Regions from separate parts of the Pseudoalteromonas sp. SWYJZ19 genome, predicted to be linked through region 1. Evidence: predicted binding sites of a transcription regulator. Region 1 holds the regulator's gene; the other holds the start of a gene.
The links. The regulator NrdR, encoded in region 1, represses ribonucleotide reductase genes. The targets are predictions, from matches to a motif close to AAACACNANATNTNGTGTTT.
Positions count from the first base shown of each region.

Region 1 (16,412 bases):
TGCCGCCTGCTGAGCTTTCATCGCCAGCCTGAAACTCTAACATTTGTTGAGTCATTTCGACTGTTTGCTGCTGAATGGTTTCTATTGGGGTTGGCTCTGGTTTGCCTGGGGTAAACTCCATGGCAATAACAGAGGTCCCTTTAGGGATGTCTTTTACTTCAATTTTATTCTGCACACCAAAAGCAAACTTCATAGAGCCCGCAATTTGTTTAAACTTAAGTACATCCATTTCTGAAAACGCGAGCAAGAGTACAAAAAAGCACATTAACAGTGACATTAAATCGGCAAACGTTCCCATCCATGCAGGTAGACCTGGTGGTGGACATTTGCACTCTTGATCAGACATAGTTACTCCTCGGTATCTACTTTACGTTTAGATTCAGCTAAGTAATTTTTCAAAATACCTTCGATTACTTTTGGATTTTGACCATCTTGTATACCTAAAATAGCATCCAAAATTAAACGCTGATTCATCGCTTCCTCGTCTTTACGCAGTTCAAGTTTTACCTGAATAGGAATTGCCACAACATTGGCTAAAAACGCGCCATATAAAGTTGTTAATAGTGCTACTGCCATTGCCGGACCAATTGCCTTTGGGTCATCCATGTTAGACAACATTGCAACCAAACCAATTAGAGTACCAATCATGCCCATTGCAGGCCCTATATCAGCTAACGACTTAAATAAACCCGCGCCCAATTCATGGCGAGTCGTAGTTAGAGAAATATCTTTTTGAAGTGTAGCGCGAACTACATCTGCATCATGGCCATCAACGAGCATATCGACGCCTTTGCGCATAAAGGGGTTTGGAATTTCAGCTTCTTCGAGTGCTAAAAAACCGCCTTTACGAGCTGAATCCGCAAGTTCTACTGCTTTTTCGATAAGTATTTCTGGCGTTTCGATTTTAAACATAAACGCTTTGGCAACAACTTTACCTATCCCCAAAAATTGCGACATGGTGAAGTTTGATAAAACAATAAAGAGTGAACCACCAAATACAATAACCACAGACGGGGTATTGTAAAACATAGCCATTTCACCGCTACTACTCATAAACATAGACATGACAATTAAGCCAATTGCGCCTAGGATCCCAATTATGGTTGCTAAATCCACATTTCCTCCAGAAGTTTCATGCTTAATGGCCTTATCATAAATTTTTATTATTAACTGCTTATCGGCAACATATTGAATTGCTTAAGCCATTTTTATAAATAAACATAAAAAGCAGCCTTTAGCACTATCTTAGATCAAGTTATAAGGGCTACCTAACTATCAATTGATTTATTAAACCAACAGACGCTATTAAGGCTTTATTAATGCACTTGAAATATAATTTAACGTTATAAAGGTAAAAAACCAATATCATCCTTTGACCTAGTTTAGCATTCCCCCTAAAATTGACCCCTAAATTTATTATGTAAGCTGAAATAAAGATGGCGACTAAAAAACCTGAAAACTTAAGTTTCGAACAAGCACTAGAAGAATTATCTACAATCGTTAGTGACATGGAACAAGGTGACTTATCGCTTGAGCAATCGTTAAAGCAATTTGAGCGTGGAATTGCATTAGCAAGTGCTTCATCAGGGAAATTACAGCAAGCAGAACAAAAAGTATCAGTTTTGATGGGGAATGGCGAAAAGTCAGTACTTACAAATTTTGATAATGATATGGAATAGCTGTGAGCATAAAAAATCATATTGAACGTGCTCAAAAAGATGTAGTAGCGACCTTACAGCAGCATTTTAATCAGCCTCTCGATACAGAAGAAACGGTAAAGAACGCCACCCAGTATGGATTATTTAATGGCGGTAAAAGATTACGTCCATTTTTAGTTTATGCCACAGGTAAAATGCTCGGCGCAAACCATCAAGACTTAAACGTACTTGCTGCTGCAATTGAGTGTATTCATAGCTATTCGTTAGTCCATGATGACTTACCAGCAATGGATGATGACGACTTACGCCGCGGACGCCCTACTTGTCATATAGAGTTTGGCGAGGCAAATGCAATTTTAGCCGGTGATGCTCTTCAAACTCTTGCTTTTGAGCTTATTGCGAATCACAAATTTGAATGCTCATCACAAACACAAGTAAAAATGATTGCTACACTTGCCCACGCATCAGGCCTTCAGGGTATGGTTGGCGGACAAGGCCTTGATATAGCAGCAACTGATAAAGTAATTACCGTACAAGAGCTTGAGCGAATACATAAGCTAAAAACCGGGGCTCTAATTAATTGCGCAATTACACTTGGTGCACTGTGCAGTGAAAAGGCTGATCAACAAACCTTAGAAAATTTAAGTGTTTTTGGGTATGCTATAGGGCTAGCATTTCAAGTACACGACGACATTTTAGATGTTGAAGGCGATACAGTTATTTTAGGAAAGCCACAAGGCTCCGATATTGCCGCGAATAAAGCGACATATCCGGCGTTATTAGGTATGCTAGGCGCTAAAGAAAAGGCGCAAAATTTAATACAACAAGCCCATGAAGCGTTAGCAAATATAGATGCTGACACAACACTTCTTGCGTCGCTAGCAAATTACCTAATTGAGCGTGACCACTAATTTTTGCTCATACGTATTGCAATTAGCACTGACATTATTACTCAACATTAATTATTCGTAAAAGCTTTGGATTAATTAATGTTAGCGAAGGATATATATAAAACCATGACACTTGATAGTAGCAAGTATCCATTACTTAATTTGGTTGACGAGCCAGCCCAATTGCGTGACTTAGCGCAAGACAAACTCCCTGCATTTAGCAATGAGCTGCGCGATTATTTACTCAACTCAGTATCGCAAAGTAGCGGTCATCTAGCGTCTGGTTTAGGGACGGTTGAACTAACCGTTGCGCTGCATTATGTTTATAACACTCCAGACGATCGCCTAGTTTGGGACGTGGGTCATCAAGCTTATCCGCATAAAATCCTTACTGGTCGTCGCGAGCAAATGCACACTATTCGTCAAAAAGACGGTTTACACCCTTTTCCTTTTCGCGATGAAAGTCAATACGATACGTTTAGCGTAGGCCATTCAAGCACGTCTATTTCAGCTGCTTTAGGCATGTCTATTGCCGCACAAAAAGAAGGCAAAGGTCGAAAGTCTGTTGCCATTATTGGCGACGGGGCTATAACCGCAGGCATGGCATTTGAAGCGATGAATCATTTAGGTGATGTAAAATCAGACATGCTTATTATTTTAAATGATAACGAAATGTCGATTTCTGAAAATGTTGGCGCATTAACAAATCACTTTGCCCGTATTTTATCGGGTAGCTTTTATACTAACATTCGTGAAGGTAGTAAAAAGTTACTCTCAGGTGTACCTCCTGTAAAGCAACTTGCCAGTAAAATGGAAGAGCACATTAAAGGCATGATGATCCCGGGTACCTTCTTTGAAGAATTAGGCCTAAATTATATTGGTCCAATTGATGGTCACGATGTAAACATGCTTGTTGATACGCTACGTAATATGCGTAATTTAAAAGGCCCACAGCTTCTACATATAAAAACACAAAAAGGTAAGGGCTATAAACCAGCTGAAGCCGATCCTATTGGCTACCATGGTGTACCAAAATTCGATCCGAGCACAACTAGTCTGCCTAAATCTAAACCTAGTGCTGCTACTTTCTCAAAAGTATTCGGTGATTGGTTATGCGATATGGCCGAGCAAGATAGCAAGTTAATGGCTATCACGCCTGCAATGCGTGAAGGTTCAGGCATGGTCCGTTTTTCTAAAGAACATCCAGATCAATACTTTGATGTGGCTATTGCAGAGCAGCATGCTGTTACTTTAGCTGCTGGTTTCGCCTGTGAAGGTTTAAAACCTGTTGTTGCTATTTACTCAAGCTTTTTACAACGTGCGTACGACCAATTAATACATGATGTTGCACTGCAAAACTTACCTGTATTATTTGCCATTGACCGCGCCGGTATTGTTGGAGCCGATGGTGAAACTCATCAAGGCGCATACGATTTAAGTTTTATGCGCTGTATTCCAAATATGGTGATTATGGCGCCAAGCGATACCAACGAGTGCCGTCAAATGCTATACACTGGTTATAAAGCAAATTGCCCAGTTGCCGTTCGTTACCCTCGCGGTAGTGCGGGTACTGCAGAAATTCAAAGCAATATGCAACTGCTTGAAATTGGTAAAGCAGATACTGTCAAAAAAGGCAGTAAAATTGCCATTTTATCATTTGGTACATTACTTGAGAATGCACAGCTTGCAGCAAGTGAGTTAGATGCAACGCTTGTTAATATGCGCTTTATTAAACCTCTTGATACCGCGCTTTTAAATGAGCTTGTAGCTAGCCACGATGTAATTGTTACGCTTGAAGATAATGCAATCGCTGGCGGTGCCGGCTCTGCAGTTAACGAATACTTAGCAACGCAAAAAGCTGATATTAATATCCTTAACTTAGGTATTCCTGATGAGTTTATTAAACACGGCACCCAAGATGAAATGCACGATGAAATGGGGTTAGGCGAGCAAGGAATATTAACCGCTATTAAAGCGTTTATTAATTAACTTCCTATACATCTAAAGTTGAGCATATTAAAAAAGGAGCCTAGGCTCCTTTTTTAATATCAAATATTGCTGATCAGCGCATCCACACTTTAATATCAGCTAGGCCATTGCTTTGTAAAATACCTAATTGTTGATCAACGTTAGAATTTTGTTCAAACTCAAATGCATCAAGCTGATCATCAAACGTAATATTTGCAACACCATCACCACCGCGCTTTTTAACTTGGTGTAGTGAAATATCAGCTAGGTTAATAGATGTTTCCCAGCTAATTACCTGCCCACCCAAAAGTGGTAATGGATAAAATGACCAACCAATTGATGCCGTGATATTAGTTGTTTTTCCATTTGGTAATTGGAATAAATTAGCCGCTATTACTTTACAAAGATCTGAAGCATAGCTGTCTATTTTATTGCATTTAAAATCACGTAATAATAGTAAAAACTCATCACCACTCCAACGTGCCACATAGTCAGAGCCCTGCGTACGCGAATTTAATAATGCAGCCATTTGCTGTAAGCAGCTATCACCTGCAATTGGGCCATAGGCATCATTGATACGGCTGAAATTATCAAAGTTAATAATTACCAGCACCAGTGACTTGCCTTGTGCCTGCAGCGATTGTGAATTACGTTGAAAGTGTTCAATATCTTTAGGGAGTTGATCAAACAAAAAGCGACGGCTACGCAGCCCTGTTAACTCATCTGAGTGACTAACTAATTTAAGCTGTGAATTCACTTGGCCTAATTTATCATTAGCTTGACGAAGCTCTAAGGTACGCTCGGTGATCAAGCCCTCTAATGCTTCTTGTTTTCTACGCTCTTGCGCTCTAAACACCCAAAAAATAAGGTAGAAAAGCAAAATAAAGCCACTGGTAATTAAAAGCCTAAAGTAAATAGTTTCGTCAAAGCGCTCAGGCACTACAAAACCGTATTCTACTTCTTGCGCTTTAGTCCAGTCTTCACCTTGGCGCTTCGCTTCTAATTGAAACAAAAACGAGCCTGGAGGCAAGTTAGTATAAATAGCTTCACGTCGCGTATTAGCATAGCGCCAGTCACTATCTAAGCCACTTAGTTTATATCTAAATTCAATACTGTTTGGTGCATAATAATCAATAGCTGTGTAAGTTAGCGTTATATCACGCTCGTCTGTTTCTAATGATGGTTTTTTACCAAGCGCAGCGGTGGTTAAATGACGAAGTGGTGTTGTTATTGTTTCTATTGTTGGCTTTAATGCAAGCACACCAAATAGCTCTACATTTTTAGGTATTTCAACAACACCTTGTAAGCTTGGGTACCAAATAGAATTGCCGGTGTCTGCTACCGCATCATGCCCAAGTCCACTACAACATTGATTCGCTTTACCATCGAGTTGACGGTCAAAAGATGAAATTACTTCTTCAACTTTTAGGCTTTTTATCTCTGTCTTAAATTGCTCTACAGGCATTCTGTAAACACCTTTCATGGTGCTTACCCAAACATGCTTTAATTTTTCATCATATTCTAGGCTAAATATAGAACCATACGGTAAACCATTAGCTGCATCGAGTTGACGCCATTGCCCTTGCGTACTTCTGTAAAAAAGCCCGTCGTTAAGAGAGCCGATTAAAATACCCACACCATCTATATGGAGCACGCTAGTTACGTATGCGCTTTCAAGTGTTGTTTGGTCACCAATTTTTTCAATGCCACGGTCTGTAAAGTAATATGCGCCTTTACTAGTACCAATCACACCAAAGTTTGTTTTATCCAATACGTAGGTAATAAACTTACTACCTAAAAAAGCGTTATATGCAAAAGGCGTTAAACCAGCATAATTTAATCGATATAAACCGCGTCCGGTACCAATCCAAAAACCGCCTTTACTAGAGCGACTTATTGCAAATACCGGGTTATCGCGAAGCGCTCGACCAGGGACGGTATAAAGTGTCTTGTTTTCAAAAACAAATAAGCCGCGCCCCGTGGCTATATATAATCGCTCACCATCGAATTGTAGATCGTGTACTGACGCGTATCCATATTTACTACTTGGAACTAAATTAATAAAACTTTTATCTAAATCGAAATAACCAATGCCGCTTTTGTTAGCAACCCACAGTTTTCCATCTGGAGCTTGGCTAATAGCCATAACAGACTCGGTCATATCTGAAACTGCTGAATGCCTTTCTACCCGCCCTTCATGGGCAAGCCATAAGCCTTCACTAAAACTTGCTAACCAAACGTTATTTTTATCATCTCTAAAAATATCAGCAAACCATATGCTTTGATCAAGTTGGCTTGGTTCTACCCATTGCCACTCACCGGTTTTATCTCTAAATAATAAACGTCCATAAGTCGAAACCCATAAGCCACCATCGGTATCACTCATAAACTTATAAACGGCTGAGTTATTTGCATTTGGTAAAGGAAAAGGTCTTAGTTCGTCATCTAAATCTAAAAAGTATGCACCTAGCTCAGAGGCTATATACAAATTACCGTTTAAGAATGATAAATCGTGCACTATGGTTTGCGCTAAGCGCTCTGGTAACGATATTTTAGCGGTAAGCTCTAAACGTAGTTTAGAGAAATCTGATGAGTTTTTAGTAAGGCGTAATAAATGACGATCATTAACTAGCCAAATACCTTCTGGAGAGAGTGCCATTTGGCTAACAGAGCCAACAATTTGGGTAATTACGGTAGCATTAACAATAGGTAGGGGGCCATTTACTTGAGTGCGTAAATCAACTTGCCCTCTATCTACATAGTATAAACCATTAGCCGCAATCCATATGCTGCCTTTGGAGTCCTCAAGAATATCTCTTACTGGACCTTTAATATTAAACTCTTGTGCTGCAAATGTGGCAGGATTAATAACTACCAAGCCACTTTTAGTACCTACCCATAATAAGCCACTAGAATCGACTAAAAGTTTATTAATACCATTACTAGGCAAGAACGGGCTATTTTGCGTGTTGTAGTTTGTAAATGTTGTGCCATCAAAACGGCTTAAGCCAAACTGAGTACCAAGCCACATATAGCCTTGCTGGTCTTGTACTACGCTTTTAAGTGATTGCGAAGGTAGACCATCTTTTATATTCCATTGCTTAACTACGTAATCACTAATTGAAGCCCAACTTGGTGTCGCGCACAACATCAGTACACAAACCAGTAAAAATCGCATCATATTGCTGCCACCTAGTTAAACAAATCAAATATAAAAAATTAAAAGGGTAGTAAACCCACTTTTATTAGCGCCTGTAAGCATATAAGCGAAAAAACGCCCGCAAGTATATCATCGGCCATAATACCTAAACCACCATGTACTCGTTTGTCTAGCATACGGATTGGGCCAGGTTTTGCTATATCAAAAAAGCGAAATAACAAAAAACCAACGAGTAATGTTTGCCAGCTAAGTGCTGCACCAATCATTGTAATGTAATAACCTGCCACTTCATCCCATACAATAGCAGGATGGTCGTGCACGCCTAAATCATCAGCCGTTTTACCGCAGGCCCATATACCAAATATACTGATCACTACGGCAAACACAATTTGCAACCATAGCGGATAATACATAGTCATAAAAATGAATGGCAGTGCAGCAAAAGTGCCAAATGTACCAGGTGCTTTAGGGGCTAACCCAGTACCAAAACCCAAACCAAAAAACTGATGTGGGCGCTTTAAATTAAACTTTCGGTTTTTGTTCAAACCAGCTCCTTTGCAAAATGCTCAAAACCTTGCTGCTTAAAATCAAACTTTTCACCGTTGTGTAAAAGTTCAATTTGACCATCGCCACTTTTAATTTGGCCTATGCATGTTGCATCTACACCATATTGACGCAGTTTTATATCTAGCATACTTTTATTGCTATCAGGTACAGTAAAAATCAATTCGTAATCATCACCGTAACTTAGAATAAATGGCAGCTGCTGATTAAAATCAAGGCTTGCTTGCATTGCATCTGAAGTCGGAATACTTTCAATATTCACAACTGCATTTACTTGCGACATATCAAGTATATGACTTAAATCAGCGATTAAACCGTCCGATACATCAATAGCCGATGATGCAAGGCCTCGCAATACCTGCCCAGCAGCAACACGCGGTGTTGGAAAGTCAAAGCGCTTATTTAAGTACTTTAAATGCTCTGGCTCAATACTTATACCTTGTTTGCGAGACTCAATTGCAAGTCCAGCGTCACCTAGCGGACCTGTAACATAAATCCAATCACCCACTTTCGCACCACTACGGCGAAGTGCAGTCCCTTCTGGTACAGTCCCTTTTGCACAAATAGTGATAGTTAATGGACCCTGAGTAGTATCGCCACCTATAATTTGCACATTAAAGTATTCTGCAATTTCATGCATGCCTTCAGTAAACTCTTCAATCCACTTTGGGTCAATACTTGGCAAGGTTAACGCAACTGAAACCCACGTTGGCTCAGCGCCCATGGCCGCTAAATCACTTAAATTAACAGCAAGCGCTCTGTGGCCTAATGCACGAGGGGAAATATCATCAAAAAAGTGTACGCCAGCAACAAGAGTATCTGTTGTAACGGCAAGTTGGCAGTTTTGTGGAACGGTTACTAAAGCGCAATCATCCCCTATACCTAGGTTTACATCACGACGGGTGATCCCGCGACCTTTAAAGTAGCGGTTAATTAATTCAAATTCCTTCATACACAAAAAAGCCGGCCTATGCCGGCTCCCCTCTTTAACGGTTACTTACTTGCGTAAATGCTTAACAGCTTTATCAAGTACACCGTTTACAAATTTATGGCTGTCTTCAGCGCCAAATATTTTGGCCAGCTCGATACCTTCGTTGATAGCAACTTTATAAGGTACATCGTCGCGGAACTTAAGTTCATAGCTGCTTAAACGTAAAATTGCGCGCTCAACCATATCTAAGTCATTAAACGGACGTGTTAAATGTGGCGATACAGCTTCATCTAGTTGCTTGTAATTTACAGCAACACCTGTCGCTAGGTCTTTAAAGTATTCAACATCAATTTTAGTAACGTCTGTTTCGATCAACATTTGTTGTTCGATATCGGCAATTAAATTGCCACTTATTTGCCAAGAATAAACGGCTTGGAGTGCTAAGATACGTGCTTTACGTCTTGCTGCTGGTTTCACAAAAATTCCTTAAACTTAAATTTTATCTAACACATTAACCATTTCAAGCGCGCCTAAAGCAGCTTCGCCGCCTTTATTGCCCATTTTGGTGCCAGCACGCTCAATTGCTTGTTCAATGCTTTCTGTGGTTAATACGCCAAATGCAACCGGGATATCATACTCAAGTGATACTTGCGCAAGACCTTTGTTTGATTCGCCAGCAACTAGGTCAAAGTGTGGTGTACCACCTCTGATCACTACGCCTAATGCGATGATTGCATCATACTCTTTTTTTGCCGCAACGCGTTTAGCCGCTAAAGGTAATTCTACCGCGCCTGGTACATAAATAACGGTAATGTCGTCATCAGATACGCCGCCAGTGCGTTTTAGCTCATCAACAGCACCTGCAAGGAGGCTGCTGCCAATAAAGTCATTAAAACGAGAAATGACAATGGCAAATTTCTTGCCTGGAGCATACTTACTACCTTCAATAATTTTCATTTGATAACCCTAAAAATAAGTTCAAGCGGTTGCGATTGCGCAAAAATTGCTGCGCATCATACCATAAAAATAAAATAATAGCCTAGTTTAAGCGTGATGCTTATTGTGGCTCAATGTAATCAACAACTTCTAAATGAAAGCCCGAAAGTGCATGATACTTTTTAGGACGACTCATTAAACGCATCTGTTTAATTCCCAGATCTGCAAGTATTTGCGAACCTACGCCAACAGTACGAGATGTACCTTTGAATTTACGTGGCGTAACGCTTTCGCCAACATCAGCTGCTGCAAATGCTTTTACAGTTGCCTCTAACTCTTCAGTGCTTTCTTGCTTACCTAAAATAACTAAAGCACCTTCATTTTTAGCAATATAGGCCATTGCTTCAGAAAGGCCCCAGCTGCGGTCAGCACTTCTGTCTGAAAGTAGGATATCGTTAAAAGTGCTTTGCAAATGTACACGTACATTTGTCGGTTCTTGCTCTTTTATGTCGCCATTAAGCAATACGTAATGTAATTGGCCGTCAATTGTGTCTTTGTAAGTCACTAAATCAAACTCACCGTGAACAGTAGGCAACTTACATTTTGCAACTTGCTCAATTGTCGTTTCATTTAAGTTACGGTATTCAATTAAATCAGCAATAGTACCAATTTTAATATCGTGCTCTTTAGCAAACACTTCTAAATCAGGGCGACGCGCCATGGTGCCGTCAGCATTGAGTATTTCAACAATAACTGATGATGCTTCAAGCCCAGCTAAACGTGCTAAATCACAGCCAGCTTCAGTATGTCCTGCGCGAGTTAATACGCCACCAGGTTGTGCCATAATTGGAAAAATATGACCAGGCTGAACAATATCAGTTGGCACTGCGCCTTTTGCTATAGCCGCTTGCACTGTGCGCGCTCTATCAGCAGCAGAAATACCGGTTGTAACACCTTTTGATGCTTCTATCGACATTGTAAAGTTAGTCGAAAATGCAGCACCATTGTTTTTAACCATTAACGGTAAATCAAGTTGCTCACAACGATCTTGTGTCATGGTTAAACAAATTAAACCACGGCCATGAGTCGCCATGAAGTTAATCGCTTCAGCGCTAATATGCTCAGCAGCTATTATTAAATCGCCTTCATTTTCTCTATCTTCATCATCCATTAAAATAACCATTTTACCGGCTTTAATATCATCGATGATTTCTTGTGCGCTGTGTAAATTCATAAATTTGCTCGTGTAAGTTATCAGTTTCGTTATTTAATAAAACCCGCTTTTGCGAGTAAGCTCATCGAAATATCAGAGCCCGTTGGTTGCTCTGCACCTTTTATAAGGCGCTCTAAATAACGTGCAATTTGATCGACTTCTAAATTAACTTGAGTACCTACTTTAAAATGAGAAATTGTGGTCTGCTCACTCGTGTGTGGGACAATTGTTAATTTGAATTTATTGCCCTCTACAGCGTTTACTGTCAGGCTTATACCATCAATACATACCGAACCTTTGTACGGAATGTATTTCATTAAATTTTCGTCGGTTGTAAGCCAATATTCTGTTGCTCGCGCATTTGCTGCAATACTTGTGATAGTCGCAATGCCATCAACATGGCCAGATACTAAATGACCGCCCAAACGCGAAACTGGTTGCATGGCTTTTTCAAGATTAACCGTTTGCCCTAAAGCATAGTGAGCAAAACCGGTTAAACCAATCGTCTCGTTAGATAAATCAGCACTAAAGCCGTCAATATGTTTATCAACTACGGTTAAGCAAACACCATTGGTTGCAATGCTGTCGCCTAGCTTTACATCTTTCATATCAAGATCAGCACTTTGAATGCGAATAGCTAAGTCGCCTTGTTTTTTTTGTAATAAAGCAATTTTGCCTGTGGCTTCTATTATTCCAGTAAACATAGCGCTACTCTTTTTTATTAAGTGGTTTTAATGAGCTTTTAACGCGGTGATACGTAAATCGTCACCAATGCGCGCACATTCATTAAATGTTAAATTAACGGTGTTTTGCATACTCGTCAATTCAGGAAAATTAACTAAACTTTTTGCATCATGGCCCATTAATTTAGGCGCCAAATAAAAAACAAACTCGTCAACTAAATCAAGCTCTGTCATTTTACCAGCAAGTGTTGCTCCGCTCTCAAGCCAAACATTATTAAACTGCAGTTGCCCAAGCTTTTCTAAAACAGCCTGTAAATCAACTTTACCGTTACTTTCACTTACTTCAATATGCTTTACAAAATGCGGCCATTGCAGGGATTTATCAACCTTAGTCGTAAATATAATTACATCACTTTGGATTTTAAATAAAGCAAGGTCAGGTGTTAAGCGATTTTGAGAGTCAATTATAACACGCACGGGCTGGCGAAGCGGTAAATCGGTAGGTAACGTGCAAGGCAACTCGCTTAGTCGCACATTAAGTTTAGCATCGTCTACTAACACGGTATCGGCACCGGTTAAAATAGCGCAGCTTTGCGCTCGGTATAACTGTACATCTTGGCGAGCTGCGGAACTTGTGATCCACTTACTTTGCCCATTTTTAAGCGCTGTTTTACCATCTATGCTTGCTGCCATTTTACAGGTCACATAAGGTAAGCCTTGTTCCATTCGCTTAAAAAAGCCAACGTTAAGTGCGCGAGCTTGTGATTCAAGTAATCCATAAGCAACGTCAATACCGGCGTCGCTCAGTATTTTAAGGCCTTTGCCTGCAACTTGTGGATTTGTATCAACCATAGCAGCAATTACTTTTACTACGCCTGCCTTTTTTAAGCCTTCAGCACACGGTGGCGTACGCCCATAATGACTACAAGGTTCGAGCGTTACATAAGCGGTAGCGCCTTGTGCACTGTTGCCCCCCATAGCTAACGCGTTTACTTCAGCGTGCCCTTGGCCTGCTAATTGATGAAAACCCTCACCAATTATTTGATTGTTTTTAACTAATACACAGCCAACATTAGGATTAGGCGTTGTAGTAAACCGCCCTTTTTTGGCAAGTTCTATGGCGCGTGCCATATACATTTCGTCTTGTTCGGTAAAAATAGTTTGGCTTTGCATTGTTACTCCCCTAAACGGGCAATTTCTTCGCCAAATTCGCGTATGTCTTCAAACGAGCGATAAACAGAAGCAAATCTTACGTACGCAACTTTATCGAGTTTTTTAAGTGCTTCCATAATACATTCGCCCACCAAATGGCTTGAAATTTCTCGCTCACCCGTTGCGCGTAGTTGTGATTTTATTATATTTACAACTTCATCTACTTGCTCTGTACTCACTGGGCGTTTTTCGAGTGCGCGATTTAAGCCATTTAAAAGCTTATCCTCGTTAAACGGTTCCCGGCTGCCATCTTGCTTAACAACGCGAGGCATAACCAGTTCAGCGCCTTCAAATGTAGTAAAGCGCTCGTGGCAATCATTACATTCACGACGTCTGCGAACTTGATGGCCTCCGCCTACAAGGCGTGAGTCAATTACTTTAGTATCTTTTGCGGTACAAAATGGACAATGCATAACTCGGTACTTCCGTTTTAAAACAAAAAAGACCGCTAAATAGCGGCCTTTTATCTTAGCAAAAAACTAAACAGTTGTGATCTAAATTACTACTGCTTATGCAATTAAGCGTATACAGGTAATTTTGCACAAATAGCTTTTACTTTTTCTTTAACTTGCGCCTGTACAGATTCATCAGTGATGTTATCTAGTACGTCACAAATCCAGCCAGCAAGCTCTTTTGACTCTACTTCTGTAAAACCACGACGAGTGATTGCAGGAGAACCAATACGCAAACCAGATGTTACAAATGGTGAGCGTGGATCGTTTGGCACTGAGTTTTTATTAACTGTGATGTTAGCGTTGCCTAGGGCAGCGTCCGCATCTTTACCAGTGATATCTTTATCGATTAAATCAAGTAAAAATAAGTGGTTTTCAGTTTTGTCAGAAACGATTTTGTAGCCACGTTCTTGCATAACTGCAACCATTGCTTTTGCGTTTTTAACAACTTGTGTTTGGTATACTTTAAACTCTGGTTGAAGTGCTTCTTTAAATGCCACTGCTTTTGCTGCAATAACATGACATAAAGGACCGCCTTGGCCACCAGGGAAAACAGCGCTATTAAGCTTTTTGTAAATAGCTTCGTCGCCACATGCAGAAATAATTAAACCACCACGAGGGCCTGCAAGTGTTTTATGCGTAGTTGTTGTTACAACGTGTGCATGAGGAACTGGGCTTGGGTAAACGCCTGCCGCAATTAAGCCGGCAACGTGAGCCATATCAACAAACAGGTAAGCACCTACTTTATCAGCAATTTCACGGAACTTAGCCCAATCAACAATACCTGAGTACGCTGAGAAACCACCAATAATCATTTTTGGTTTATGCTCAAGTGCTAGCGCTTCAACTTGTGCGTAATCAATTTCGCCCGTTGCTTCATCTAGTCCGTATTGAATTGCATTGTAAAGCTTACCAGAGAAGCTTACGTGAGAACCGTGAGTTAAGTGACCACCATGAGCTAAGCTCATACCTAATACAGTATCGCCTGCATCTAACAATGCTAGAAAAACAGCCGCATTTGCTTGCGAACCAGCATGTGGCTGTACGTTAGCATAGTCAGAACCAAATAATTCGTTAGCACGGTCAATTGCTAATTGCTCAACAACATCTACATGCTCACAACCGCCATAATAACGTTTGCCTGGGTAACCTTCTGCGTATTTGTTTGTAAGCTGTGAACCCTGCGCTTCTAGTACGCGTGGGCTACAGTAGTTTTCTGAAGCGATTAGTTCGATATGCTCTTCTTGGCGAGCAGTTTCTTTGGTTATCGCGTCAAATAACTCTGGATCAAAATCCGAAATATTCATGCTACGTTCTAACATTGGGGTCTCCTAGGGCAACGTGTATGGTGTTTTTTAGAGGCTTTATTGTACGCTTTAAACGACTCTTTGCCTACGCTCTTAAGTTGAGGATATTTAAACAGGGATTGAAACTATTTCACAGCTCTTTTAAGATGATATTTTTTTATAAAGCCATAATAATTTTAAATGAATTATATTCACTACATTTAATTAGTAAATATAACTAAGTGTATTCATCCGTATAAAGTTATAAAAAAAGCGGCTCAAGCCGCTTTTCCTTTTAATTTAACTTAGCCTAATTTAGCGAGCATTTCGGTACGTAACTCGTCGTAATCGGCGTTCATATCGCTTGCTAGGCATGGTTTTGCTAGTGCATCAGCAAGTGGTTTTGGCATACCTAATTCAATATTTAGAATACCCTCTACGCTTTCTTTAAACTTAGCAGGATGAGCTGTCGCTAAAAAGATACCCGCTGCACCAGGTGCCCGATTTTCAACAAGACCTTGGTAAGCAATAGCAGTATGAGGCTCCGCAACATAGCCAGTTTGTTGAATTTTTTTCATCACGGCTTGCGTGTCTTGCTCGTTTACGCTTGTTGAATAAAAATTATCGTAGCTAAACCAGTTATTATCTAACATTGTTTGTACACGCGGCCAATTGTTTGGCTTACTTACATCCATCGCATTTGAAAGCGACTCAAGCGTTGCGTTTGGCGTCCAGTTTTTATCAAGCATAAAGCGCGGCACAGTATCATTTTGATTTGTTGTTGCACTTAATTTGCCAACAGGTAAACCAATAACCGCACCAATCATTGCGGCACACACATTACCAAAGTTACCACTAGGTACTGATATATGTGCTGTTGCGCGTTTTTCTTTTGGTAGCTGTGCGATGGCTTCAAAGTAGTAACAAACCTGAGCAACTAAACGGCTAATATTAATTGAATTAGCTGAGTTAAGCCCAAGTGTTGATTTAACTTCTTCATCTAAAAAGGCATTTTTAACTAGCTCTTGGCAATCATCAAAGCTGCCCTCAACTGCGTAACAATGAATATTGTTACCTAGCGTAGTAAATAGCTTTTGCTGAGCAAGTGAAATTTTGCCTTTAGGGTATAAAATAACAACATCGATATTTGGTTTATTGTAAAAAGCATGCGCTACAGCTGCACCGGTATCGCCCGATGTTGCTGTTAAAATAGTTACTTTCTCGTCTTTGTTAAACTGCGTTAAACACTCTGCCATAAAGCGACCACCAAAGTCTTTAAACGCAAGTGTAGGACCATGAAACAACTCTAAGCAGTATGTATTCTCTTCAACTTCCACCAGCTTAACTGGAAAGTTAAATGCATTTTTAACCATTTGTGTCACAGTGTCGCTTGGCAGCTCATCACCAATTAGGTGAGATAATATTTTACCACTGCGTGTAACAAAGTCCATATCAAGCA
Region 1 covers NZ_JADYXI010000003.1:6,229-22,640, forward strand. The annotation lists gene I6F45_RS03770 (flagellar motor protein MotB) at 1-346, opposite strand, end outside; gene pomA (flagellar motor protein PomA) at 349-1,116, opposite strand; gene I6F45_RS03780 (exodeoxyribonuclease VII small subunit) at 1,437-1,679, shown strand; gene ispA ((2E,6E)-farnesyl diphosphate synthase) at 1,682-2,569, shown strand; gene dxs (1-deoxy-D-xylulose-5-phosphate synthase) at 2,675-4,537, shown strand; gene I6F45_RS03795 (ligand-binding sensor domain-containing diguanylate cyclase) at 4,611-7,697, opposite strand; gene I6F45_RS03800 (phosphatidylglycerophosphatase A family protein) at 7,736-8,221, opposite strand; gene thiL (thiamine-phosphate kinase) at 8,218-9,192, opposite strand; gene nusB (transcription antitermination factor NusB) at 9,238-9,648, opposite strand; gene ribH (6,7-dimethyl-8-ribityllumazine synthase) at 9,664-10,128, opposite strand; gene ribBA (bifunctional 3,4-dihydroxy-2-butanone-4-phosphate synthase/GTP cyclohydrolase II) at 10,229-11,341, opposite strand; gene I6F45_RS03825 (riboflavin synthase) at 11,371-12,024, opposite strand; gene ribD (bifunctional diaminohydroxyphosphoribosylaminopyrimidine deaminase/5-amino-6-(5-phosphoribosylamino)uracil reductase RibD) at 12,052-13,176, opposite strand; gene nrdR (transcriptional regulator NrdR) at 13,179-13,628, opposite strand; gene glyA (serine hydroxymethyltransferase) at 13,733-14,989, opposite strand; gene thrC (threonine synthase) at 15,259-16,412, opposite strand, start outside.

Region 2 (16,412 bases), on a different contig from region 1:
CCCACGTTTCTATCCATGTTTCAAGCTCTGGTAACGATACAATAGGAAGTAGGGCAACGTTAGGTGAACGACCTTGTACGCTATCAAGCAAAGTTTGATATTTTAAGTTACTTAAAAATATATGCTTTTCGTGATCTGGTAATGCTTGAAAGTCTAAACGGTCTTTGCTTACATCTACTTCTTCAGGACGCCAAAAGAAAGATAGTTGCTTTTCGATTAACTTTTCAAAAATTGGGTATTTTTGTTGGTCATAACGAGATACGTTAACAGTTTGGCCAAAAAACATTGGCTCTAGCATTTGGTTATTATGGTTTCGGCTAAATGTAGTATAAGACATGTTTATCACTCAAAAAACTATCAGAAAAAGCGGGCTAAATGCCCGCTTAAAATAAAAATTAATAACTATATTTTACACGCGCCGCCTTCACAATCATCATCTTCCACTTCTGGAGTATCTTCTTGCATATCTGAGGCACCATCGCGAGTGTTGTGGTAGTACAAGGTTTTAACACCCAGTTTGTACGCAGTTAGTAAGTCTTTTAATAAGACTTGCATAGGTACTTTACCGCCTTCGAATTTATTTGGATCATAATTTGTGTTTGCCGATATAGTTTGGTCAACAAATTTCTGCATTATGCCCACAAGTTGTAGGTAACCATCGTTTGATGGAATATCCCATAATAACTCGTAGTTATTCTTTAAACGTTCGTACTCAGGCACTACTTGTTTCAAAATACCGTCTTTACTTGCTTTAACGCTAATGTGACCACGTGGTGGCTCAATACCATTTGTTGCGTTAGAGATTTGCGACGATGTTTCTGAAGGCATTAACGCACTTAGTGTTGAGTTACGCATGCCGTGCTCTTTAATGCTGGCACGTAATGTATCCCAATCAAGGTGAAGTGGTTCATCACAAATTTTATCTAAGTCACGTTTGTACGTATCTGTTGGCATAATGCCCTGTGAATACGTTGTTTCGTTAAACTTAGGACATGCACCACGTTCTTTAGCAAGCTCGTTTGATGCTTTCATTAGGTAGTATTGAATCGCTTCAAACGTTTTGTGAGTCAGTGCATTTGCGCTGCCATCTGAGTAACGCTTACCGTTTTTAGCTAAGTAGTATGCGTAGTTAATTACGCCTATGCCTAGTGTACGACGACCCATAGTCGCATTTTTTGCAGCCGGTACAGGGTAGTCTTGGAAATCAAGTAAGTTATCAAGTGCGCGCACTGCAAGTTCAGCTAGCTCTTCAAGCTCATCTAGTGACTCAATGGCGCCTAAGTTAAACGCAGACAGTGTACAAAGGGCAATTTCGCCTTCTTCGTCGTTTACGTTGCTTAGTGGCTTAGTTGGCAATGCAATTTCTAAACATAAGTTAGATTGGCGAATAGGCGCAACTTTAGCAATGAACGGGCTGTGTGTATTACAGTGGTCCACATTTTGTAAATAAATACGACCTGTACTTGCACGCTCTTGTGCAAACATAGAGAAAAGCTCAATGGCTTTAATACGCTTTTTACGAATAGATTCGTCTTGCTCATATTTTACGTAAAGCGCATCAAACTCTTCTTGGTCTTCAAAAAATGCATCGTAAAGGCCTGGCACGTCTGATGGGCTAAATAACGTAATGTAATCGTCTTTAATTAAACGAGAGTACATTAATTTATTAAACTGTACGCCGTAATCAAGGTGGCGAACACGGTTGTCATCTACACCACGGTTATTTTTAAGCACAAGTAGGTTTTCTACTTCTAAGTGCCAAAGCGGGTAAAACAATGTTGCTGCGCCGCCACGTACACCACCTTGCGAACAACTCTTAACAGCTGTTTGAAAGTGCTTATAAAAAGGAATACAACCAGTGTGGTACGCTTCGCCGTTACGAATGTGGCTACCAAGCGCACGAATTCGACCTGCGTTAATACCAATGCCCGCACGTTGTGAAACGTATTTAACAATCGCAGACGATGTAGCGTTAATTGAATCAAGGCTATCGCCACACTCAATTAATACACATGAGCTAAACTGGCGAGTCGGCGTACGTACACCTGCCATAATAGGCGTTGGTAGTGATATTTTAAATAACGAGACTGCATCGTAAAAACGCTTAATGTAAGAAACGCGTGTTTCACGTGGGTAGTCAGAAAATAAGCTCGCCGCTACTAAAATATATAAAAACTGTGCACTTTCGTAAATCTCACCCGATACACGGTTTTGAACAAGGTATTTACCTTCAAGCTGCTTTACAGCCGCGTAGCTAAAATTAAGATCGCGAGAATGATCAAGGTACGCATCAAGCTCGTCTAGTTCTTGCTCAGTGTAATCTACAAGTAAGTGGGCGTCGTAGCGTTTATCGCCAACCATTTTTGTTACATGGTCGAATAAACGTGGTGGCTCAAATTGGCCGTACGCTTTTTTACGTAAATGGAATACAGCTAAACGTGCCGCTAGGTATTGGTAATCAGGCGATTCTTTTGAAATTTGATCTGCAGCAGCTTTAATAATGGTTTCGTGTATGTCTTTAGTACGAATACCGTCGTAAAACTGAATGTGTGATTTTAATTCAACTTGCGAAACCGATACGTTTTTTAAACCTTCGGCGGCCCATTCAATAACGCGATGGATCTTATCAAGATCAAGTGGCTCTTTACGCCCGTCACGTTTGCTTACAGATAACTGTTGGTTCATTTGCCTGTATTCCTTGGGAATTATGTATTTTGACCAATGCGTCATACCTCGCAATGGCAAGGTAAGTACTCATTTATTATAAGTTTCACCGTAATGGCGAATTTAATTGAATAACATTTGGCCACAATATCTGGTGTTGTTCAATTTAGAGATCACAAGATAGTGTGGTCTGAGTTGTTTTGCAAGGGACATAATTGCCCCTATTTGTGGATAACTTTGGGATAACGCATTTGTGTTAGTAGACACTCACCTTCGAACAATCATTTAAGTTAGAATATGCAGAAATCAACTAATGATCTGCTAAATTTACGCATTTTAAAAATAAATTTTGACTGCTTTTTTTATCGACAAGCTTTGTGTGAAAACTAACACAATCACAATATATAGTGTTTAATAATTAACATGGCACTATATATGGTTTCAGTGCACTATCTAAGTGAGTTGTTTAGTGTTCATGGTTGAACGCTTTTATAAATAAAAAGCATAATTAGAGGGAAGATATAGAAATGGGCTAAAAGATAGCCCATTTAAGTTTATACAAAGAGCATGCTGCTCAGTGTAATAATTTTAAAAATACCTATTATTACACTTTCTGATATTTCTATAGATAAACTGAACTTCAATTTTAGTTATCCTAAATCTGAGTTAGTCACTTGCTGAGAATATAAGAATAAGTTACGCTCAAACTTCCAAACTTGGGCACTTTCTTAAAACTCGAGCAAGTGTCTTTGCTAACATCATATTCAAAATTTGAGTATGGTGTTAGCCCCTCCACTTAATTGAAATATCAATCCCATCAAAGTGTTAATAAAACTCTAATGTGGTCTGAGTTGTTTTGCAAGGGACATAATTGCCCCTATTTGTGGATAACTTCGGTATAGCGTATTTGTGTTAGTAGACGCTCACACTTAAACGACCACTCAACCAAAGGCGTTTAAAAAGTAAACTAATGATCTGCTAAATTTACGCATTTTAAAAATAAATTCTGACTGCTTTTTTTATCAGCAAGCTTTGTGTGAAAACTAACACAATCACAATATATAGTGTTTAATAATTAACATAGCACTATATATGGTTAAAACCATCAATTGGGCTTAGCCAGTTAAAATTGGCTTCCCAAGCTATCGCTTCATCTTTACTTGGGATGTAACCCCAAAGTGCCGTTGCGGTATGCATACCTGCCGCTTTGCCTGCTTGTATGTCACGTTGTGCATCACCAATGTATAAACAACGGCTTGGTTCTACCTGCATAAGCTTTGCACAATGTAGCAGTGGTAGAGGTGATGGCTTCGCTTCAGCTAATGTGTCGCCACTTATTATCACACTGGCATTTTTTAATGCGGGAATAGCTGCCACTAAAGGATCGGTTAAAAACCCTGGTTTATTAGTCATGATCCCCCATTTGATCTTTTTCAGATCAAGGGCGATAAGTAACGATTCAACACCAGAGAAGCAATGCGTGTGCTTTGCTATGTTTGCAGCGTACTCGTCAACTAATTGCTTTATAAGCTCGCTTTGGGGTTGTTTAGCCCATAATTCTTTAAAACCAGCCTCTAATAATGCGCCTGCGCCGTTAGATGCTGCAGGGCGGTATACATCACTACTAACAGGTGTGATTTTATTACTTATAAGCACTGCGTTTAAAGCGGCGCCTAAATCATCAGCGGTATCGAGCAGGGTGCCGTCTAAATCAAATAAAAATGCATCGTACTCAATAAGAGGCAGTGGGGCTTGAGAGCTAGCCATTAAGCTAACTTCTCAAAATAAAGTATGTAATTTACGCTAACGTCGTTATTAAGCGTATATTGCTTTGATAGTGGGTTATAAGAAAGCCCTGTACTTGCACGTACTTTTAAACCCGCTTGCTCCGCCCATACAATAAGTTGCGCAGGTTTTATAAACTTTTTATGGTCATGTGTACCTTCAGGTACCATTTTCAACAGCTTTTCGGCGCCAACAATCGCGTATAAATATGCTTTAGGGGTTTTGTTCAGGGTTGAAAAAAACACGTCTGCACCTGGTTTGGCAAGTGCAGCTACAGCATGAATGATAGAAGCTGGGTCGGGTACGTGCTCAAGCATTTCCATACACGTTATTACATCAAAGCGCTCAGGGTACTGCGATGCAAACTCTTCGGCAGGTACTTTTATGTAATCTACATTTACGCCTGTCTCTAAACTATGCAATTTAGCAACAGTTAAAGGCTCTTGCCCCATATCGATACCGGTTACTTTAGCACCCATACGCGCCATGCTTTGGCTTAAAATGCCGCCACCACAGCCAACATCGAGTGTTTCTTTATCGAATAAGCCTTGCGTTTTGTTTGCTATAAAATCTAAACGTAACGGGTTAATTTCGTGAAGAGGTTTGAATTCTCCGTCTAGGTCCCACCACCGCTCTGCGATGGCTTCAAATTTTGCTATTTCTGCGTGATCTACATTTTGATGTTCGGTCATAAAATACTTCCTCGTCAATCTGAGGCCATTATATAGGGCTAAATTGATAAATCGCAAAGTTTTGCGCCTGTAAATTGAAATTAATTGTGATAGCATGGCTATTAGTAATAATAACAAATACTCTTAATACCCAATACCGGGTTGTTGAGAGCTGATACTGAAGGAATGTGATATCAAATGACTGATCTCGCCAATGAAATTCTGCCAGTCAATATTGAAGACGAGTTAAAAAACTCCTACTTAGATTACGCAATGAGCGTAATAGTAGGACGTGCATTACCAGACGTACGTGACGGTTTAAAACCTGTTCACCGCCGCGTTTTGTTTGCAATGAACGAGCTTAGTAATGACTGGAACAAGCCTTACAAAAAATCGGCCCGTGTGGTCGGTGACGTAATCGGTAAATACCACCCACACGGCGACAGTGCAGTTTATGACACGATAGTTCGTATGGCTCAGCCATTCTCACTACGTTATATGCTTGTAGATGGCCAAGGTAACTTCGGTTCGGTTGATGGTGATTCAGCAGCGGCAATGCGTTATACAGAAGTACGTATGGCAAAAATGTCGCATGAGTTATTAGCCGATCTTGAAAAAGAAACGGTTGATTTCGTTCCTAACTACGATGGCACAGAGTTCATCCCTGATGTTTTACCAACGAAAGTTCCTAATTTATTAGTGAATGGTTCGTCGGGTATTGCAGTAGGCATGGCTACAAACATTCCACCACATAACTTAACTGAAGTTGTGAACGGGTGTTTGGCACTTATTCAAAATCCTGATTTAACTATTTTAGAGTTAATGGATTATATCCCTGGTCCTGATTTCCCAACGGCTGCAATTATCAACGGTAAGAAGGGCATCGAACAAGCCTACTTAACTGGCCGTGGTAAAGTGTACATGCGTGCACGCGCCGACGTCGAAATCGATGAAAAAACAGGCCGTGAAACAATCATCGTTCACGAAATTCCTTATCAAGTTAACAAAGCTCGCCTAATTGAAAAAATTGCTGAGCTGGTTAAAGATAAGAAAATTGAAGGTATTAGCGCGCTACGAGATGAATCAGATAAAGACGGTATGCGTATCGTTATTGAGATCAAACGTGGTGACGTAGGCGAAGTTATTCTAAATAACTTATATTCACAAACTCAGTTACAAACTGTGTTTGGTATGAATATGGTTGCTTTAATTAATAACCAACCTAAGTGTTTTAATTTAAAAGAAATGCTTGAAGAGTTTATTATTCACCGTCGTGAAGTAGTAACTCGTCGTACCGTGTTTGATTTACGCAAAGCCCGCGACCGTGCACACACGCTTGAAGGCTTAGCGATTGCACTTGCAAACATTGACCCAATTATCGAGCTTATTCGTAAATCTCCTACACCTGCTGAAGCTAAAATTGCTTTAACAGCGCGTCCGTGGGAACTAGGTCATGTACAAGGCATGCTTGAGAAAGCGGGTGAAGATAATGTAGCTCGTCCTGATTGGTTAGCCGCTGATTTAGGTATTCGTGATGGTCAATATTATATTTCTGAGCAACAAGCTCAAGCAATATTAGATTTACGTTTACATAAGTTGACTGGTCTTGAACACGAAAAAATTATAAGTGAATACCAAACCTTATTAGATTTAATTGCTGATCTTTTATATATTTTGGCTACGCCTGAGCGTTTAATGGAAGTTATTCGTGACGAACTAGTAGAAATTAAAGAGCAATATGGCGATGAGCGTCGTACAGAAATTAACGCCGCAGCTCACGATATAAGCTTAGAAGATTTAATTACTGAAGAAAACGTTGTAGTAACGCTTTCTCACGAAGGTTATGTGAAGTATCAGGCATTGTCTGATTACGAAGCGCAGCGTCGTGGTGGTAAAGGTAAGTCAGCAACGAAGATGAAAGATGAAGATTTCATTGAACGTCTGTTAGTTGCAAATACGCACGATACTATATTGTGTTTCTCTACAGCGGGTCGTTTATATTGGCTTAAAGTGTATCAGTTACCACTAGCAAGTCGTGCAGCGCGCGGCAAGCCAATTGTTAACTTGTTACCACTTGAAGCTGATGAACGTATTACAGCTATATTGCCAGTACGCGAGTACGCAGAAGATAAATACATCTTTATGGCAACTGCATTTGGTACTGTTAAGAAAACACCATTAACGGCTTACAGTCGTCAACGTGCAAGCGGTATCATTGCTGTTAACTTAAATGATGGCGATAGCTTAATTGGTGTTGATATTACCGATGGTAGCAACGAAATTATGTTGTTCACTGATGCTGGTAAAGTAGTACGTTTTAAAGAAGCTGAAGAAACAACCGTTGTTGATGAAAACGGTAACCCAGTACTTGATGAAGAAGGCAACCCTGAGATTCGTTTCAAAGGTGTTCGTCCAATGGGTCGTACTGCTACAGGTGTTCGTGGTATTAAAATGCCAGACGAGCAACGCGTAGTATCGTTAATTGTACCAAAAACTGACGGTGCTATTCTAACAGTAACTGAAAATGGTTACGGTAAACGTACACAGCTTGAAGATTATCCATCTAAGAGTCGTGCAACACAAGGTGTTGTATCTATCAAGGTGAGTGAACGTAACGGTGCTGTTGTTGGTGCTGTGCAAGTTGATGACAACGATGAAATAATGATTATTTCTAATCGTGGTACCTTAGTACGAACTCGCGTTAATGAAGTTTCTACGGTTGGACGTAACACGCAAGGTGTTATTTTGATCAGAACTATTGACGGAGAGCAAGTAGTTGGTTTACAACGTATAGAAGAGATTGAAGTTACTGAGAGTGACTTAATTGATATCGAAGACGTTGAAACAGTTGATACGGTTATTGAAGAAGTAGTGGATGACAATCCTCCTTCTGAATAATTGAAATTGAAAAAGCGGCTTTAGCCGCTTTTTTTTATGTTGTTGAATAAAACTAATACAGCTTGTTTGCAGTGCGATCAGGCTTGAAATTTTTAATTACTGGAATGAGGCAAAGGTAATGAGTAAATATAATTTTTGTGCGGGACCGGCTATGCTTCCGCAAGCGGTGATGAAAAAAGCGCAAAAAGAGTTCCTAGATTGGCAAGGTTTGGGTGTTTCTGTGATGGAAATAAGCCATCGTAGTAAAGAGTTTTTAACGGTTACTGCAAAATGTGAAGCTAGCCTTCGCCGCTTAATGAATATTAGTGATGAGTTTGAAGTGTTGTTTATGCATGGTGGTGGCCGAGGACAATTTAGTGCTGTACCGCTAAACTTACACCAAGAAGGTAAAACCGCTTTTTATTGCGAAAATGGCGTATGGTCAAAAAGTGCGAGAGATGAAGCGAGTAAATTCACTCAAACGACTTTTACCGATATACGTAATGATGCTGATGGCGAGTTTTCTATTAAAGCGGTTGCTGACTGGGATTTACCAGCAGATGCAGCGTATATCCACTATTGCCCTAACGAGACCGTTGATGGCTTAGAGATTTTTGATGTACCTAGCCACCCAACAGCACCAATTGTTGCAGACATGTCGTCAACTATTTTATCGCGCGAAATAGACGTTAATAAATTTGATTTAATTTATGCCGGTGCACAAAAGAATATTGGCCCATCGGGTATATCAATCGTTATTGTACGTAAAACATTACTAGAGCGTGAAGGTTTAGCAAAACCTGGTATTTTAGATTACGCACTTGAAGCAAAGCAGGGCAGTATGTTTAATACCCCACCGACTTTTGCTTGGTATTTAGCGGCTGAAGTATTTGAATGGCTTGAAAGCAATGGTGGTGTAAAAACCATGGAAGCACAAAATATTGCTAAAGCAGATTTACTGTATGATTTTATCGATAACTCTGATTTTTATTCAAATATTGTTGCTAAGCATTGTCGCTCACGTATGAATGTTCCTTTTTGGTTGAATGATGAAAGCTTAAATAGCAAATTTGTTGCTCAATCTAACGAAGCGGGTTTACTTGCTTTGGAAGGTCACCGAATAGTGGGCGGTATGCGCGCCAGCATTTACAACGCAATGCCACTTGAAGGTGTTCAAGCACTAGTTGACTTTATGGCTGCCTTTGCAAAGGAAAATAGCTAATGGAGCAACTTCGTTTAGAGCCCATTTCTCGTGTAAACGGCACAGTTACCTTACCTGGGTCAAAAAGTTTATCAAACCGTATTTTATTATTAGCAGCGCTTGCTAGTGGTACTACTGTTGTAGAGAACTTACTTGATAGTGATGATATTCGTCATATGTTGGGTGCTCTGAAGCTTTTAGGTGTAAATGTGACACTTAATGAAGAACGCACTGTAGCCACTGTAGAGGGTGTTGGTGGTGTGTTTAAAACACCAAGTGAACCATTGTTTTTAGGTAATGCAGGCACTGCCTACCGACCTCTAACCGCTGTACTTGCTGCTGTAAGTGGTGAGTACGAGCTAATAGGCGAGCCGCGTATGGAAGAGCGTCCAATAGGGCACTTAGTTGATGCTCTACAAACGCTGGGTGGCGATGTTACCTATACAAAACATAAAGATTATCCACCACTTAAAATCGTAGGCGGCCAAATCAACGGCGGTGAAGTTGAAATTGACGGCAGTATTTCAAGTCAATTTTTAACTGCCTTGTTAATGGCAGCACCTTTATTTAACGGCGATACAAATATAACTATTAAGGGTACTTTAGTATCTAAACCTTATATTGATATTACGTTAGGTGTTATGGCGCGCTTTGGTATTGATGTTGAGCACAGTGACTATGCAACTTTTAACGTTAAAGGTGGTCAACAGTATCAATCAATCGAGCGTATTATGGTTGAAGGTGATGCTTCATCGGCTTCTTATTTCGTTGCAGCCGCAGCGATAGCCGGTGGCGAGATAGAAATTAAAGGTGTTGGCGCTAAATCGGTTCAAGGTGATATTGGCTTTGCTAAAGTTATGGAGCAGGTTGGCGCTAAAATTGATTGGTATGATGAGCGTTTAGTTGTTCGCAAAGGCGAGCTTAATGGCGTAGATATAGATGCGAATGCAATTCCTGATGCAGCAATGACACTGGCAACAGTTGCTTTGTTTGCTAAAGGTAAAACCGCTATTCGTAATATTTATAACTGGCGCGTTAAAGAAACAGACCGTTTGTACGCAATGGCAACTGAGCTTAGAAAAGTAGGCGCTGAAGTTGTAGAAGGGCATGACTTTATAGAAATTACACCGCCTAAACACTTCAACGATGTAGCAATAGACACTTACGACGATCACCGTATAGCTATGTGTTTTGCTATGGTTGCCGTAGGCGGAAAGCCAATAACGATTAATGATCCAAAGTGTACTTATAAAACATTTCCTACATTTTTCAATGTTTTAGCATCAGTCAGTGAATAAGCTATTTAGAAGTAATTACAAAAGTTACACACTAATAGCAGATATATTTTAATAACTGACGTATAATGTCGCGGTTTATTTAGGTGTGCATTGCAGGAGGTTTTAAATGCAGGCGTTATTAATGCCCGTGATCACCGTTGATGGCCCAAGTGGTTCAGGTAAAGGAACTGTTTGTCGCTTGTTAGCCGACAAGTTGGGGTGGGATGTACTAGATAGTGGTGCGATTTATCGCGTTTTATCTTTAGCTGCACTTCATCACCAAATTGCATTAGACAATGAAGAAGGGCTTGTCCCTCTTGCTGCAAATTTAGATGTGCAGTTTTTGGTAGATAGCCAAACTAATGCAGGAAAAGTTATTTTAGAAGGCGAAGATGTAACGACTACTATTCGTAATGAAGAAGTAGGCGCTGCAGCGTCAAAGGTTGCAGCATTACCTCGCGTTCGTGAAGCATTATTACGCCGTCAGCGTGCATTTCGCACTGAAAATGGCTTAATCGCCGATGGTCGTGATATGGGCACTGTGGTTTTTCAAGATGCACCGTTAAAAATATATTTAACAGCAAGCGCAGAAGAACGTGCTCGTAGACGTTTTGTTGAGTTGAATACGCGCGGTCTTAATGTTACACTAAGTGGTCTATTACAGGATATTCAAGCTCGTGATGAGCGCGATATGAATCGTGCCGTTGCTCCGCTTGTGCCTGCAGAGGATGCTATTGAGATCGATACTAGCGAACTTAATGCACAGCAAGTGTTTGATAAAGTAATAACTTTATTAGATATTGCTATCTCTGAAGGTAAGCTTCCTAAACGAAGCTAAAACACATTTTATGCGCCAGCAGGATGCCAGTGCTATTTTAACAACCCCATGCAGCATGGTTGCTTATTGGTATAATATATAGAGACGTATATTCGTATGTCAGAAAATTTTGCGCAGTTATTTGAAGAAAGCTTAAAGGGTTTTGAAGCAGAGCAAGGCTCTATCGTTAAAGGTACAGTAATCTCAATCGAGAACAACATTGTACTTGTAGATGCTGGTCTTAAATCAGAAAGTGCTATCCCTGCTGAGCAGTTCAAAAATGCTGCTGGTGAACTTGAAGTTGCTGTTGGCGACGAAGTAGATGTTGCACTAGATGCAATTGAAGACGGTTTCGGTGAAACTATTCTTTCTCGTGAGAAAGCTAAGCGTCACGAAGCATGGATCCGTCTTGAGAAAGCATGTGAAGAGCAAGAAACTGTTACTGGTGTTATCAACGGTAAAGTTAAAGGCGGTTTCACAGTTGAAGTTGATTCAATCCGTGCTTTCCTACCTGGTTCACTTGTTGATGTTCGTCCAGTACGTGACACAACTCACCTTGAAGGCAAAGAGCTTGAATTTAAAGTAATCAAGCTTGACCAAAAACGTAACAACGTTGTTGTTTCACGTCGTGCAGTTATCGAATCTGAAAACTCACAAGAACGTGAAGAGCTTCTTGCTAACCTTGTTGAAGGTCAAGAAGTTAAAGGTATCGTTAAGAACCTTACTGACTACGGTGCATTCGTTGACCTTGGTGGTGTTGATGGTCTACTACACATTACTGATATGGCTTGGAAGCGTGTTAAGCACCCTTCAGAAATCGTTAATGTTGGCGACGAAATCGCAGTTAAAGTTCTTAAATTCGACAAAGATAAAACTCGTGTATCTCTAGGCCTTAAACAGCTTGGTGAAGATCCATGGGCAGCTATCGCTGGTCGTTACCCAGAAGGTTCTAAACTTTCTGGTCGTGTTACTAACCTTACAGATTACGGCTGTTTCGTGGAAATCGAAGAAGGCGTTGAAGGTTTAGTACACGTTTCTGAAATGGATTGGACTAACAAAAATATCCATCCTTCAAAAGTTGTTAGCTTAGGCGACACTGTTGAAGTTATGGTTTTAGAAATTGACGAAGAACGTCGTCGTATTTCTCTTGGTCTTAAGCAATGTATTGCTAATCCTTGGCAGGAATTTGCTCGTCTACAGAACAAAGGCGATCAAGTTACTGGTAAGATCAAATCAATCACTGACTTCGGTATCTTTATCGGTCTTGACGGTGGTATTGACGGTCTTGTACACCTTTCAGACATTTCTTGGAATACACCTGGCGAAGAAGCTGTACGTGAATTCAAGAAAGGCGACGAAATCACTGCTATCGTATTGCAAGTTGACCCAGAGCGTGAACGTATCTCTCTAGGTGTTAAGCAAATCGAAGCTGACCCATTCAATAACTACCTTGATGCAAACAAAAAAGGTGCTATTGTTAAAGGTAAAGTGACTGAAGTTGATGCGAAAGGCGCAACTGTTGAACTTATCGAAGGCGTTGAAGGTTACATCCGTGTAGCTGATATCGCTCAAGAGCGCGTTGAAGATGCAACTACTGTTGTTTCTGTAGGCGACGAGATTGAAGTTAAATACGTTGGTGTTGATCGTAAGAACCGCACTTTAAGCTTATCTGTAAAAGCTCTTTTCGAAGCAGAAGAGAAAGAAGTACTAGAGAAGCTTAAGAAAGAAGAGCCAGTGTTTGAAAACGCAATGGCAGCTGCTTTCGCAAATGCACAAAAAGACTAATATATAATTAGTTTTTAGTTGGAAGGGCATTTTTTGCCCTTCCTATATCTCTTTTTAAGGAAACGCTATGACTAAGTCAGAACTGATAGAAACACTTGCGGAACAACACGCACACGTTCCAGTGAAAGATGTTGAGAATGCTGTAAAAGAAATTCTTGAACAAATGGCCGGCTCATTATCTACTTCAGATCGTATTGAGATCAGAGGTTTTGGTAGTTTCTCTTTGCATTTCCGTGCTCCTCGCACAGGTCGTAATCCTAAGACTGGCGATACAGTTGAGCTTGAAGGAAAGCATGTACCTCATTTTAAACCAGGCAAAGAATTACGCGACCGCGTAAATGAAAGCATTGCCTAGTTAACTTAGTGGAGTAGTTACTTGTTCAAGGTATTAAAAATTATTCTGGTTGCACTATGCCTTATCAGTGCATTTGTATTAGGGTCACAAAACCCACAGTTAGTACAAATAAATTATATTATAGCCAGTAATACATTACCTTTAGCTGTAATAATAAGTATCTGCTTTTTATTAGGTGTTTTGATTGGTTGTTTTATTAGCTTTAAATTGTTTTCGCAATTAAAGTGGCAAAACTACCGTTTAAAAAAGCAATTAGCGCCTGAAAAAGATAAAAAAAAGCTTGCCGCGAATAAAGACACCTAACTATGATTGAGCTTTTGTTTTTACTATTACCTGTTGCCGCCGGTTACGGTTGGATTATGGGTAAAAACAGTGCTAAAAACCAAGCTCATCAACTTAATCGTCAGATCACTTCTGAATACAGCAAAGGCTTAAAGTTTCTACTCGACAGAGAAGAAGATCAAGGCTTAGAGCATTTAATTAACTTACTTGAAGTGTCAGCCGACTCGGTTGAACACTATTCTACACTTGCCGCTATGTTTCGTCGTAGAGGTGAATTAGACCGCGCAATAAAAATTCATGAACTTTTATTAAAACACCCAAGCTTAAATGAACAACAAGCTGCAACAAGCCGTTTAGAACTTGCCGAAGATTACATAATGGCTGGGCTACTAGACAGTGCGGAAGAGCACTTAGTTTGGTTAGTTAAAGCAGGGCATGTAGAAGCGCTAGATCCTATTATTACTTTATACTCGCAAACCCGTGAATGGGAGAAAGGCATCAACATGTTTGAAGCCCATAGCGAGCTATTTTCAAAAGAACAACAATTTAAAGCGATTGCTAATTTTTATTGTGAGTCGGCTTTAAGTGACAGTACCCCCCAACTAATGAGAAAAGCGATTAGCTTAAATTATAAAGCTGTGCGTCCCCTGTACGAATTAGGTTTAGTTGCTTACGCAAAAGAAGATTACGTTAAAGCTATTTATTACTGGCGTGAACTTGTTACTCAATTCACTTTGTTTGCGCCTTTATTTATTGATGAGCTTGCCCACAGTTATAAACAATTAAATTTAACGCATCAATTTCATGAATTAGTCAGTGATTTATTAGAAAAGGGCGGTGTATTAATTAAAATAAAACATTGCCAAGCCTTACTTGAACAAGGGCATACAAAACAAGCCTTTGAATTTTTAACTGATAGCTTAAAACGTCAACCTACTATTCGTGGTTTCAGTTTTTTACTGCAATTGATGGGCGATCAAAATAAAAATACCAAAGAAGTACTTAACGAAATTGATAAACTTGTAACCTCTTATATTGCTACAAAGCCTGACTTTCAATGTCAGCATTGTGGTTTTACAAGTTACACAATATATTGGAATTGCCCCTCTTGTAAGCATTGGGAAACCATTGTTCCAAGTCGAGGCTTAGACGGATTTTAATAACCCCATATTAATAATTTTACTGCCATACATTAGGATAGTCATGTCTTTCGAACACTCAAAAAAAATTCTTATAGCATTAGATTACGATGATCAAGAAGTTGCCTTAAACTTTGTTAAACAACTTTCTCCTAATACATGTCGTCTTAAAGTCGGCAAAGAGATGTTTACTTATTTTGGACCTACATTTGTTAAAGAGTTAATTGATTTAGGTTTTGATGTTTTTTTAGATTTAAAATTTCATGACATTCCTAATACAGTAGCTAAAGCGGTTACTGCCGCTGCGAAAATGGGTGTATGGATGGTTAATGTACATGCATCTGGTGGCTTTGAAATGATGAGTAAAGCTAAGTCTGCTCTTGAGCAATTTGGTGACAAAGCGCCACTACTTATTGCTGTTACTGTATTAACCAGCATGGATGAGACAGAACTTAAGCGTTTGGGTGTTGATAAATCAGCTCAAGAACAAGTTATATATTTAGCTAAGCTTGCAAAGGAAGCAGGGCTTGATGGCGTTGTGTGTTCTGCGCAAGAAGCTAAAGCATTAAAAGCAGAGTTAGGTGAGAACTTTAAACTTGTAACACCAGGTATACGTCCTGAAGGCAGTGATGCTGGCGATCAAAAGCGTATTATGACTCCTAAGCAAGCAATAGATGCAGGAAGTGATTATTTAGTAATAGGCCGACCTATTACTCAGGCGGATGATCCCGTAAAAGTTCTTAGTGATGTTAATAGTTCTATAGTATAAATTAACAAAAAGCAGCAATATAGTGCTAATAACCCTTACCTAATGTGTGTTTTATGTTACATTATTAGAATGAAGATGAAGTAGGGGTTTGTTTTGAAGTTATTATTTGGTTCATTAATAATTATTGTTGCGGGATTTAGCGTAAATAAATATGTTTTTTCTAACAAAGCATATGACGGTGTAACAACCGTTACAGATATAATTCAAACATATCCAATCAATATGTTTGATTTTAAAAAAACAATGCAAGATTATGCTCATCACCTGTGTTACAAAAATGAAGATACACTCATATCTCAGCATGTAAGTGTGAGTGAATGCATATCGAAACTTGATGATAAAAAAACAGAATGTGAAAAAAAGGTTTTCCGTTTAGCGCCACTCAATATTGAGTCGAAAGGTGAAGTGCTTGATTACTCTAGGCAATATACGCAATGTACATTGCCTTATAAGTATATTTTAGGTTAATTACCAACAGATATTATTGGTAATTAAAGCCTATTATTTATGACTAAGATCTTAAGCGAATGGACTTCGCTTCAATATCTATTAACTCTTGTTTAAACAATCCACCAATCGCTTTTTTATAATTAGCTTTACTAGTAGAAAACATCTTTTTAATCGCTTCAGGTTCAGACTTATCGCCTAATGGAATAACTCCACCTTCGTTTTTAAGTTTTTGCATAATAGTTTCACCAAGGTCACTTACTTTACCCATGCCTGGTTTTTCTAGTACAACATCAATTTTTCCGTCTTCACGTACTTTTTGAATGAATCCTTTAAGCTTTTG
Region 2 covers NZ_JADYXI010000015.1:39,276-55,687, reverse strand. The annotation lists gene nrdB (class Ia ribonucleoside-diphosphate reductase subunit beta) at 1-337, opposite strand, end outside; gene nrdA (class 1a ribonucleoside-diphosphate reductase subunit alpha) at 403-2,685, opposite strand; gene I6F45_RS14920 (HAD-IA family hydrolase) at 3,751-4,431, opposite strand; gene ubiG (bifunctional 2-polyprenyl-6-hydroxyphenol methylase/3-demethylubiquinol 3-O-methyltransferase UbiG) at 4,431-5,141, opposite strand; gene gyrA (DNA gyrase subunit A) at 5,319-8,018, shown strand; gene serC (3-phosphoserine/phosphohydroxythreonine transaminase) at 8,137-9,219, shown strand; gene aroA (3-phosphoshikimate 1-carboxyvinyltransferase) at 9,219-10,496, shown strand; gene cmk ((d)CMP kinase) at 10,603-11,313, shown strand; gene rpsA (30S ribosomal protein S1) at 11,410-13,077, shown strand; gene ihfB (integration host factor subunit beta) at 13,145-13,432, shown strand; gene I6F45_RS14880 (lipopolysaccharide assembly protein LapA domain-containing protein) at 13,454-13,735, shown strand; gene lapB (lipopolysaccharide assembly protein LapB) at 13,738-14,874, shown strand; gene pyrF (orotidine-5'-phosphate decarboxylase) at 14,918-15,622, shown strand; gene I6F45_RS14865 (hypothetical protein) at 15,716-16,090, shown strand; gene I6F45_RS14860 (CvfB family protein) at 16,134-16,412, opposite strand, start outside.
Region 2: the regulator NrdR is predicted to act here: its motif matches at 2,805-2,824, upstream of nrdA (class 1a ribonucleoside-diphosphate reductase subunit alpha).